Regions from separate parts of the Paenibacillus sp. SRL342 genome, predicted to be linked through region 1. Evidence: predicted binding sites of a transcription regulator. Region 1 holds the regulator's gene; each other region holds the start of a gene.
The links. Region 1 encodes Rex, which represses fermentation and respiration genes when NADH is low (regulators of the CRP and FNR family bind a similar motif). Its sites were predicted from a motif close to TTGTGAAATATTTCACAA; they were not measured.

Region 1 (3,288 bases):
AAAGACAGTCGTAATGGTCAGCTGCCTATGCTTCGTTCCCAGTTATCCGGGCATGAAAATTCAGTGCAATGGGGCTCCATGGTGGATCAGATGTTCCCGCTGGCTGTTGAGGTCAAGGAACTGTGGGATCGTATGAGCGATGCCTTGTTCGGTCTGTTGCCTGAACGAAGTGATGCTTCACCGGGAGAGACGGGGCAATTTTCACTGCGTCTGAAAGCATCTCAGAAACCGGCAAAATGGGAGGAGCTGCAGGATCTGGAGAACCAGATCTATGTGACTCTGGGTGATTTGGTTCGCAAAGGGGACAAATTGCTGCTTGAGGTGAAAGAGGATCAGGATGATTATCAATCGGATAGTCTGATCACGGACATTACAGGATTGTTGAAAGATCTGACCACATTGAAGGAGAATCTTCGTTTCTTCATGCGCATGGATGATGCCAAAACGGTATACTGGATGGAAGCTAGCGGCCAGTTCCGCAGTAAATCTCTCCAGCTGTATGCCGTACCTGTAGATGTCAGTGCACAGCTTAAGGATTTGTTTTTTGACAAAAAGAAAAGTGTTGTGCTTACATCGGCTACGCTCTCTGTGGATAAGTCATTCCAGTTCATGATTGAACAGCTTGGCTTGCAGGAAGCTTCCGAGAATAATCGGCTGTTAACGTCGATGCTGCCATCACCTTTCAACTATCGCGATCAGGCACTTCTGGTGATTCCGCGTGATTTCCCGAGTGTGAAGGGAAGTGTGGGTGATGCGCACTTTGTTAATATGCTGGTGCAATCACTCGCAGAGACGGCAATTGCTACGCGTGGACGCATGATGGTTCTGTTTACTTCATACAAGATGCTGCGACAGGTCTATGATCCGCTGAAGGAGGCACTGTCTGGTAACGACATCTCGTTGCTTGGGCAAGGCGTTGACAGTGGAAGTCGTTCCAAATTGACTCGCAGGTTCCAAGATGCCAAAGCAACGGTACTTTTGGGCACAAGCAGCTTCTGGGAGGGTGTAGATATCCCGGGAGAGGCCCTAACCTGTCTCGCTATTGTTCGACTGCCTTTCCAGCCACCGAATCATCCGTTGGTGGAAGCCAAGAGTGAGCTGCTTCAGGAACAGAAGAAAAATCCGTTCATGAAACTGTCCGTGCCGCAAGCGGTCATTCGTTTCAAACAGGGATTTGGCCGGTTGGTGCGTACAGCGAAGGACAGAGGAATTGTCATTGTTTATGATACACGGGTGATTGAAGCGTACTATGGTAAATTCTTTTTATATTCATTACCTGGTCCCAAAATGGAACACATGCTCACGGAGCAGATGGTTCCACGAATTACCGAGTGGTTGGAAAAACCTGCTAATGAACAAAAATAATGGTTGTTTTGTTCGTTACATCATTGCATGACACTATTGTTTGGCGTTAAACTTTATTAGATATTTCCGTATCCGATTAAAGCAGTTGCACGTAAGAACTTATAACCTAAATTACAAGGAGCATTCTGTATAAAATGTCACGTTTATCTTTGAGTTTATACAGAATGCTCATCTTTTCATCTATTATTTTATCGTGGTCTTGGTAAGGGGGAGCAAGAATGAAATCGGATAAAATTTCGGAAGCGGTGGTACGACGTCTGCCTGTATACTTGCGTTATTTGAACGAGTTGCATCAGCGTGAGGTGGCTACTGTTTCTTCTCAAGAGCTTGGACAGAGGCTGGATCTGAATCCGGCCCAAATTCGTAAAGACCTGGCTTACTTCGGTGATTTTGGTCGTAAAGGGATCGGGTATGATGTATCCTATCTGATCGAGAAAATTCGTCACATTCTCAAGATCGATCAGCAAATTAATGTAGCTCTGGTAGGCGCGGGTAATCTAGGTCAAGCCTTGTCCAACTACAACGCATATCTGAAAGACAACATGAAGATTGTTGCTGTATTTGATGCATATGGACCGAAGATTGGTAGTCAAATCAACAGTTTGACGGTAAAACCAATGGATGAATTGACGGAAGCGGTTAAAACGGATAACATCCGCATCGGAATTATCACGGTTCCGGATACGGAAGCCCAAAATGTAGCCGATCAGCTTATTGAATCCGGAATCGAAGCGATCCTTAATTTTGCACCAACAATTCTAAAAACACCGCCGCATATCCGCATTCACCATGCTGACTTTACAACGGATCTGCTTAGTTTGGCCTATTACTTGGAGACTGGAAAGGACGACGAGGAAGATGACAACAAATAGATGGGTAATCCACAACGGCAAATTTGCCGTTAATGAAGGCGGCACAACATGGAACGTGGTCCAAGGATACATGGTTGTTGAGAATGACAAGATTGTGCATATTGGTGAGACATTGCCGGATGAAGACAAAAATAGTACCAAGGTAGATGGAAAAGGACTGTTCTTCCTGCCGGGTCTGATCAATACGCATGGTCATGCAGCGATGTCGTTGCTCAGAGGGCACGGAGACGATCTTGCATTGCAAGTATGGTTGCAGGAAAAAATGTGGCCGATGGAAGCGAAAATGACTTCAGAAGATGTATATTGGGGAACCTCGCTATCGGTGCTTGAAATGTTGAAAGGCGGAACTACAGCTTTCCTGGACATGTATGATCACATGGATCAAGTGGCCAAAGTTGTGGAGCAATCCGGCGTTAGAGCAGCACTGGCACGTGGTGTAATCGGGCTGTGCTCGAAAGAAGAGCAATTGCGGAAGCTGGAGGAGTCGGCAGCGTTTGCACGTGAGTGGAATGGACAGGCAGATGGTCGTATTACAACCGTAATCTCGCCACATGCCCCATATACATGCCCTCCTGACTACATAGAGAAGCTTGTACAGGTCGCGAATGACCTAAACCTTCCTCTCCATACACATATGTCTGAAACGCTTCGTGAGGTGGAGCAGAACGTGGCTGATTATGGACTGCGTCCTGTGGCACATCTAGAGAAACTGGGATTTTTCTCCCGTCCATCCCTGGTTGCACATGCGGTGCATCTGAATGATGAAGAGATTGAGATTCTGGCCCGTCATGATGTGGCTGTATCCCATAACCCGGGAAGTAACCTGAAACTCGCTTCCGGTGTTGCGCGGGTACCTGCGATGCTGAAAGCAGGAGTTACCGTGTCACTCGGAACAGACGGACCAGCAAGCAACAACAACCTGGATATGTTCGAGGAAATGAGACTGGCTGCATTGATCCACAAAGGTGTATCTGGTGACCCGACGGCAGTACCGGCAGGCGAAGCGTTACTACTCGGAACGTTATATGGTGCCAAATCCATCTTCTTGAAC
Region 2 (3,288 bases), 180 kb from region 1:
GTCCGTATGATCCGCATCCCAGTGTCAATGACGGCATGTTTGTGTTGTAGATATCCCCGATGGCACCGTGTGTGGATGGTGAGTTCACAATAATCCGTCCAGTTTGCAGACGATCTGCGAATTTGCCAATCACTTCTTCATTTGTGGAGTGGATAACCGAGGAGTGACCCATGCCGCCAAAAGCAACCACTTCTGCTGCACGTTCAATTCCCTCTGCTGCCGTTTTAACTTTGTAACAAGCCAGTACCGGGCTTAATTTCTCAGCCGACAATGGGAATTTTGTACCTACCCCTTCAATCTCGGCCACGAGAATTTTGGTGCCTGCTGGAACTTCAATACCGCACAATTTCGCAATGCTTACCGCAGATTGACCAACAATCGCCGGGTTCACCGCACATTTCTCGGCATTAATCGCACCCGCTGTCAATTTTGCTGCTTCATCTTTGTTAACAAAGTAACAGCCGTTCGCAATCATTTTTTTCTTCACTTGATCAAAGATCGGTTCTTCAATGATGACCGCTTGTTCAGAAGCACAGATCATGCCGTTATCGAAAGACTTCGACAGGATCAAATCCGTTACTGCCTGATTGATATCCGCGCTTTTCTCGATGAAGCAAGGTACGTTACCCGGTCCTACGCCCAGTGCAGGTTTACCACAGCTGTACGCTGCACGTACCATGCCTGATCCGCCTGTTGCCAGAATGAGAGCCACATCATTGTGATTCATCAGTTCGTTTGTACGATCCATGGAAGGATCATCAATCCATTGAATACAATCTGCTGGTGCACCATGTTTCACAGCCGCTTCCAGCAGGATTTTGGCAGCTTCCCGGCTACAATTCTGTGCAGATGGGTGGAAACCAAAGATGATCGGGTTACGCGTCTTGATGGAGATCAGTGCTTTAAACATCGTCGTTGATGTTGGATTGGTAACGGGTGTAATCCCCATAATAATGCCGACCGGCTCCGCAATTTTCTGGAAGCTCTCATATTCGTTATCTTCAATCACACCTACGGTTTTGTCATACTTGATGCTGTGGTACACATATTCTGTTGCAAATATATTTTTGGTGATCTTATCCTCATATACTCCGCGGCCTGTTTCTTCTACGGCCATCTTAGCGAGCATCATGTGTTTATCCAGACCCGCAAGCGCCATCGCTTGCACAATCCGGTCAATCTGCTTCTGGTCCATCTTCATGAATGCAGCGTGTGCTTTATTCGCTTTGTCGATTAACGTTTGAATATACTGACCTGCTGTCGGTTCTTTTGCTGGGGCGACTTCGTTCTTTACAGCCATCTCCCTCATCCTCCTAAAGGTTCGTATTAGTTTGTCTCTCTCGTTTACATTCACATCGTAACATGACAATAAACTTAATTATGTGATTTTTTTCACAAAGTATAACAAATTTAATTTAAGTTTTGTAGTGTCCTTCATACGACCATTTTCACTTCCTATTTAAAATATAGGGCTGTAAAATTCATCCTCCCCATTAAAAGTGAATTTTATCACAATGTTTGAAATTTCGTCATTTTTGCCCCCTTTCCTTCCCCCTCAAACGGTAAGATTAGGTATATACTGAACTTAAAAATTGAACCACCGCAATTTGTACCGTCCTTCTTCCCGGCCGAGATGACCCTGATCAGGACGGCAACGGTTTGCGGCGAACCTCGGAGGCTACTGCTTATTACAGAAGGTCGTCCGATGGACACAAAGGGGAGATAGACTTATGAGAGAACTAACAACTGTACTAGAAAAGCGCGGTAATACCAACTGTTTCTCGGAAGCAAATTTCAACCATCTGTTGGTTACCATGAAAGATAGAACCTATCCGGAAGGTACACATCTGTACTGGGAAGGCGATATCTCTGACAAACTTTATTATATGAAACGGGGTCGTGCCCAGATCACCAAATCCACGGATGAAGGCAAGGAACTGATCATGTACATGTATCAATCCGGTGATATGATTGGGCAGGCTGATCCCTTCTTTGGCTCTAAACACAGCTTCTCTGCGGAAGTATTAGAGGATAGTGAGATCGGTGTACTGGAGCATAAAGACCTGGAGATGTTAATATGCCAGCATTGTGACTTTGCGATCGACTTTATGAAATGGATGGGCATCCACCACCGGTTGACACAGACCAAATTCCGGGATCTCATGTTATACGGCAAACCGGGTGCACTCTGCTCCACCCTCATTCGGTTGTCGAATTCGTATGGTGAGCCTCATGGAGAGCATGTCATTATTCACAAAAAAATTACCCACACGGATCTGTCCAATATGATTGGAGCCACTCGTGAAAGTGTAAACCGCATGTTAAGCGACCTGCGTAAGAAAGATGGGATTGAATATGACAATGGCATGATTGTCATCAAAGATCTGAAGATGCTGCAAGGGATCTGTCACTGTGAGCTTTGCCCGAACGAGATCTGTCGTATTTAATATTTGACTATGCAATCGGAAATTGCTTATATATTTCAATGAAAAAAGCCCATCTCTCTAAAAAGAGATTGGGCTTCTTGGTATACTTAGGATGCATTGGTCAATTCAAGCTTTACCGCATCACGTGGATTCAATTTCATGTCGAGGCCATTTTCCATTAATTCTTTGTCATTCACCATAATGACCCACCGCTCATTCATACGAGGCGTGACATTCTCGACCGAAACGACAAATTTGTTATTCTCCGACATTCTTACAATGCCGCTGGACTTCAACACATCGCGAACTGTGCACTCCTGAACATAGACGCCAGCATATTGACGATTAAGAGTTGGCATAATGTTTCCACCGCTAACCTTGAGTAACGTTGTCTGATATGCAACGCCATCCCCCCCACTGTCAGCGGCTTTCACGTAAATGATCACTTCATCTTTGGCATGAAGCTCCATGTCCCAATCTTCCTGCTCAATATCCTTGCCATTTAATTTGACAGCCCAGCTAAGCGAAGAATCCAGAGAAACTTCACCGACGGATTGAATCCGTTTGCCATCTGCCGTAAAATCAACCAGTCCGCTATTGAGTAATGCTTTTTTGATTGTCAAACCCTCACTAAAATCTCGCTTAATGGACTTTGTTGCATCAGGCAAAAACGTACTGCCATCTACAGCCACTGTAATTGTATTCGCTGTTTCTGTCTCTTTGACAATTGGCTGCTCAGAAGGCTGTGTCTCACTACAACCAGCCAAGATCGCCAGTAGGAGCAAACATACACCTATGTAACCGGGGATTTTCTTCATCATGTAGGTAACACCACCCTGCGTAAAATCATTCACCCTGTTGT
Region 3 (3,288 bases), 560 kb from region 1:
GCATTACTGGTCAGTGGGAAGTTAAGAGTGGATGCGGTCACGTTGTTTCGAGAAGCTACACTGGTCGTTGAACTGGTCGGACAATATAAAACGTTACAAAATATCACACCATCGAATCAAGACAAACTGGTGCAATTCCTGAATGAGATTGGTGGGGACATGACGTTGAATGATGTTATACGGGCTTTCCAACAAAGAATCAATTCTTAACGCCAAGAAATGAGGTTGAAGTGATGTCTGACTTTGACGGAACTGGGTTCGCTGAGCTATTGATTATTGTGATTCTTGTTGTTTTATTTGTATTTGGTTCTTCCGATATTGACGACCTGACTGATTCTCCTTCTCAATCCTGAATTAGCTAGGTTATTACGATCCATTCATTATGAAATGCATACCTGTAAACGCCAGCCCACAATATGCGGGCTGGCGTTTTTGGATGGCTATAGAAATAGCGGTGAGAATGCAATCCAGGCCAAAATAAGAGTAAGCACAATGCAGACATTCTCTACAACGGCCCCACGCTTGGTCCCTGTACTCATCAGATTCACCCGTATGCGCCACTTGAGCGGTGGTAACGGACGAATACCCCGATTGGTGAGTGAATCGGCCAACAGATGCATCGCATATGCCGTGCCTCCCGCTACCCAGATCTCCGGTCCCTGCTGCTGGGTCGTGCTGTACAACAAGCCCGCCCATATTGCGGTTCCGTACAGGGTATGTGTCAGTCCCCTATGAGTCAGTGTGGTGCAGAGCATTAACAAACTGCCTGCAATCAAGTTCCACGGTGCGAACGCGTGACCATAAAAGACCAGCCCGAGTCCAATCGCAAACATCAACACTTTGCGAAGCGAACGCGAAGGCAGGAATGACACGAGCGCAATGAGGATCGCAAGCAACAGGTTCCATGGTTTGGCATGAACATAGAAGTACACAAATACAGCTGTGGGCAACAGAATCGTCTGTAACAGCCTGATCAGACTGTTAGGCAAGGCTTTGGATACCAGCAGCGAATTCGGCTCATCAATGTCAGGCAATAACGAACCAATCAGAGCAACCGTAACTGCCGGCGCTGTCACCGGCATACCGGCCAACTGCAGAACAGAAAGCGACACGCCTGTCCCGATAATAAGGTGGGATCTTCCCATCATGATGCAAAAACGTCCTTTCGAAGAAATCGGGAACAATACGGCCCATTTCCGATTTTACAACGAAAACAAAATAAGAACAATAGTTCGCATTTCTTATTTGTATGAAAATAAATATAACTTTCTGTGATGGGGCTCACATTATTATATTTATGACTCTTTTATCTTTATTAGTGAATTAAATCACATAAACTGTCGTCAACTACTTGTATAATTTCAAATATAAACCACTAAAATTTTGAGTAATGTACAGCGTCTATTCAAGGAGGCATACACACATGAACGGAAAAAAAGAGAACCTCATTATCATTGGTAACGGTATGGCAGGAATCAGTACCGTTGAGCAAATTTTGAAATTAACTACGCGATTTGATATTACTGTTTTTGGCACAGAGCCCTATCCTAACTACAACCGCATTATGTTGTCTTATGTACTGGAAGGAAGCAAAACACTGGACGATATCGTGCTGAACGACCTTCACTGGTATGAAGATTACGGCATTACGCTGCACACAGGCACAACGGTTACACGCATCGATGCCGAGACACACGAAGTTGTGACTGAAGATGGAACTCGCGTTCCTTATGACAAAATTATCATTGCAACAGGCTCCAACTCCTTTATTCTCCCCGTACCTGGACATGACAAAGAAGGTGTTGTCGGTTTCCGCGATATCGCCGATTGTAATGTCATGCTGGAAGCTGCCAAACAGTATAAAAGAGCGGCCGTTATCGGAGGCGGACTGCTAGGCCTTGAAGCTGCCAAAGGGTTGGTACAACTTGGCATGGAAGTTACCGTAGTGCACTTGATGCAGGATCTGATGGAGCGTCAGCTTGATCCGCAAGCTTCAGCCATGTTGAAAGCTGAATTGGAACGTCAGGGTATCCGGTTCAAGATGGGTGCGCAGACTTCCGAACTGCTGGGCGGCGAACGCGTTGAAGGGATACGTTTTGCAGATGATACGGTTCTGAATGTTGATTTTGTGGTCATGGCTGTAGGCATTAAACCAAATACGGCTGTAGCCCGCGAAAGCGGTATGGAAGTCAACCGGGGTATTGTCGTGAATGACTATATGCAGACTTCACTTGAGAATGTGTACTCGGTCGGGGAATGTACAGAGCACCGCGGGGTATGTTACGGCCTCGTTGCCCCATTGTTCGAGCAAGGTATGATTCTGGCGAAACATATCTGCGGTGTGGAGACCGCTCCTTATGAAGGTTCAGTTGTATCCACGAAATTGAAAATTTCGGGTGTAGACGTCTTTTCAACCGGTGAATTCATCGACAGTCCGGAGCACATCGTCATTTCGCACAAAGATGACTGGAAACGGACTTACAAAAAAATTCTGCTTCGTGATAATAAAATGGTCGGCGCCGTGCTCTTCGGTGACATTACGGATTCTGCCGAATTGCAGAAGCTGATTAAACAACAGACCGAAATGACCGAAGAATTGTATGGTTCACTCATGGGTACAGGCTGCGGTGGTCATAAGAAAGCAACCTCTGTTGAAACGATGCCCGAGGACGAGATCGTCTGTGGATGTAACGGGGTAACCAAAGGAACCATTGTTGATGTCATTACAAACCAGGGCCTTACTACTGTAGATGAAATCAAAGCCTGTACCGGTGCAACCCGCTCTTGCGGTGGATGTAAACCGGTTGTGGAACAGATTCTGCAATATGTACTTGGAGACAGTTTCAGCAGTGGAGCCAAACAGGGAATATGCGGATGTACTTCCATGGGACGGGATGAGATTGTAGCCGAGATTCGTGCAAAGGGATTACAAACAACCAAAGAGGTCATGAATGTACTGGGTTGGAGTCAACCTGAAGGTTGTTCCAAATGTCGTCCGGCGATCAACTACTACCTTGGCATGATTGCACCAGATACACACGAAGATGAGAAAGAATCCCGTTTTGTTAACGAACGTATGAACGCGAATATTCAAAAGGATGGAACGTATACGGTTGTACCTCGGATGTATGGCGGGGTGACTACACCAGCGGACCTCAAACGAATCGCTGATGTATCAGTCAAATATGATGTGAAAGCAGTCAAAGTGACTGGCGGTCAGCGTCTCGACTTGATTGGTGTTAAAAAAGAAGATCTGACCAAAGTCTGGGCTGAACTGGATATGCCTTC

Region 2: adhE (bifunctional acetaldehyde-CoA/alcohol dehydrogenase) is a predicted target of Rex. The motif match lies at 1,381-1,398, and genes of this name have one in related genera.
Region 3: nirB (nitrite reductase large subunit NirB) is a predicted target of Rex. The motif match lies at 1,317-1,334, and genes of this name have one in related genera.

Annotation. Positions count from the first base shown of each region.
Region 1 covers NZ_OZ481790.1:4,482,954-4,486,241, reverse strand. Annotated here, with positions in the region: gene dinG (ATP-dependent DNA helicase DinG) at 1-1,365, shown strand, start outside; gene AC4E8D_RS19625 (redox-sensing transcriptional repressor Rex) at 1,584-2,237, shown strand; gene AC4E8D_RS19620 (amidohydrolase) at 2,224-3,288, shown strand, end outside.
Region 2 covers NZ_OZ481790.1:4,667,693-4,670,980, forward strand. Annotated here, with positions in the region: gene adhE (bifunctional acetaldehyde-CoA/alcohol dehydrogenase) at 1-1,300, opposite strand, end outside; gene AC4E8D_RS20555 (Crp/Fnr family transcriptional regulator) at 1,731-2,447, shown strand; gene AC4E8D_RS20560 (hypothetical protein) at 2,534-3,247, opposite strand.
Region 3 covers NZ_OZ481790.1:5,044,164-5,047,451, forward strand. Annotated here, with positions in the region: gene AC4E8D_RS22250 (hypothetical protein) at 1-210, shown strand, start outside; gene AC4E8D_RS22255 (twin-arginine translocase TatA/TatE family subunit) at 234-353, shown strand; gene AC4E8D_RS22260 (metal-dependent hydrolase) at 441-1,148, opposite strand; gene nirB (nitrite reductase large subunit NirB) at 1,424-3,288, shown strand, end outside.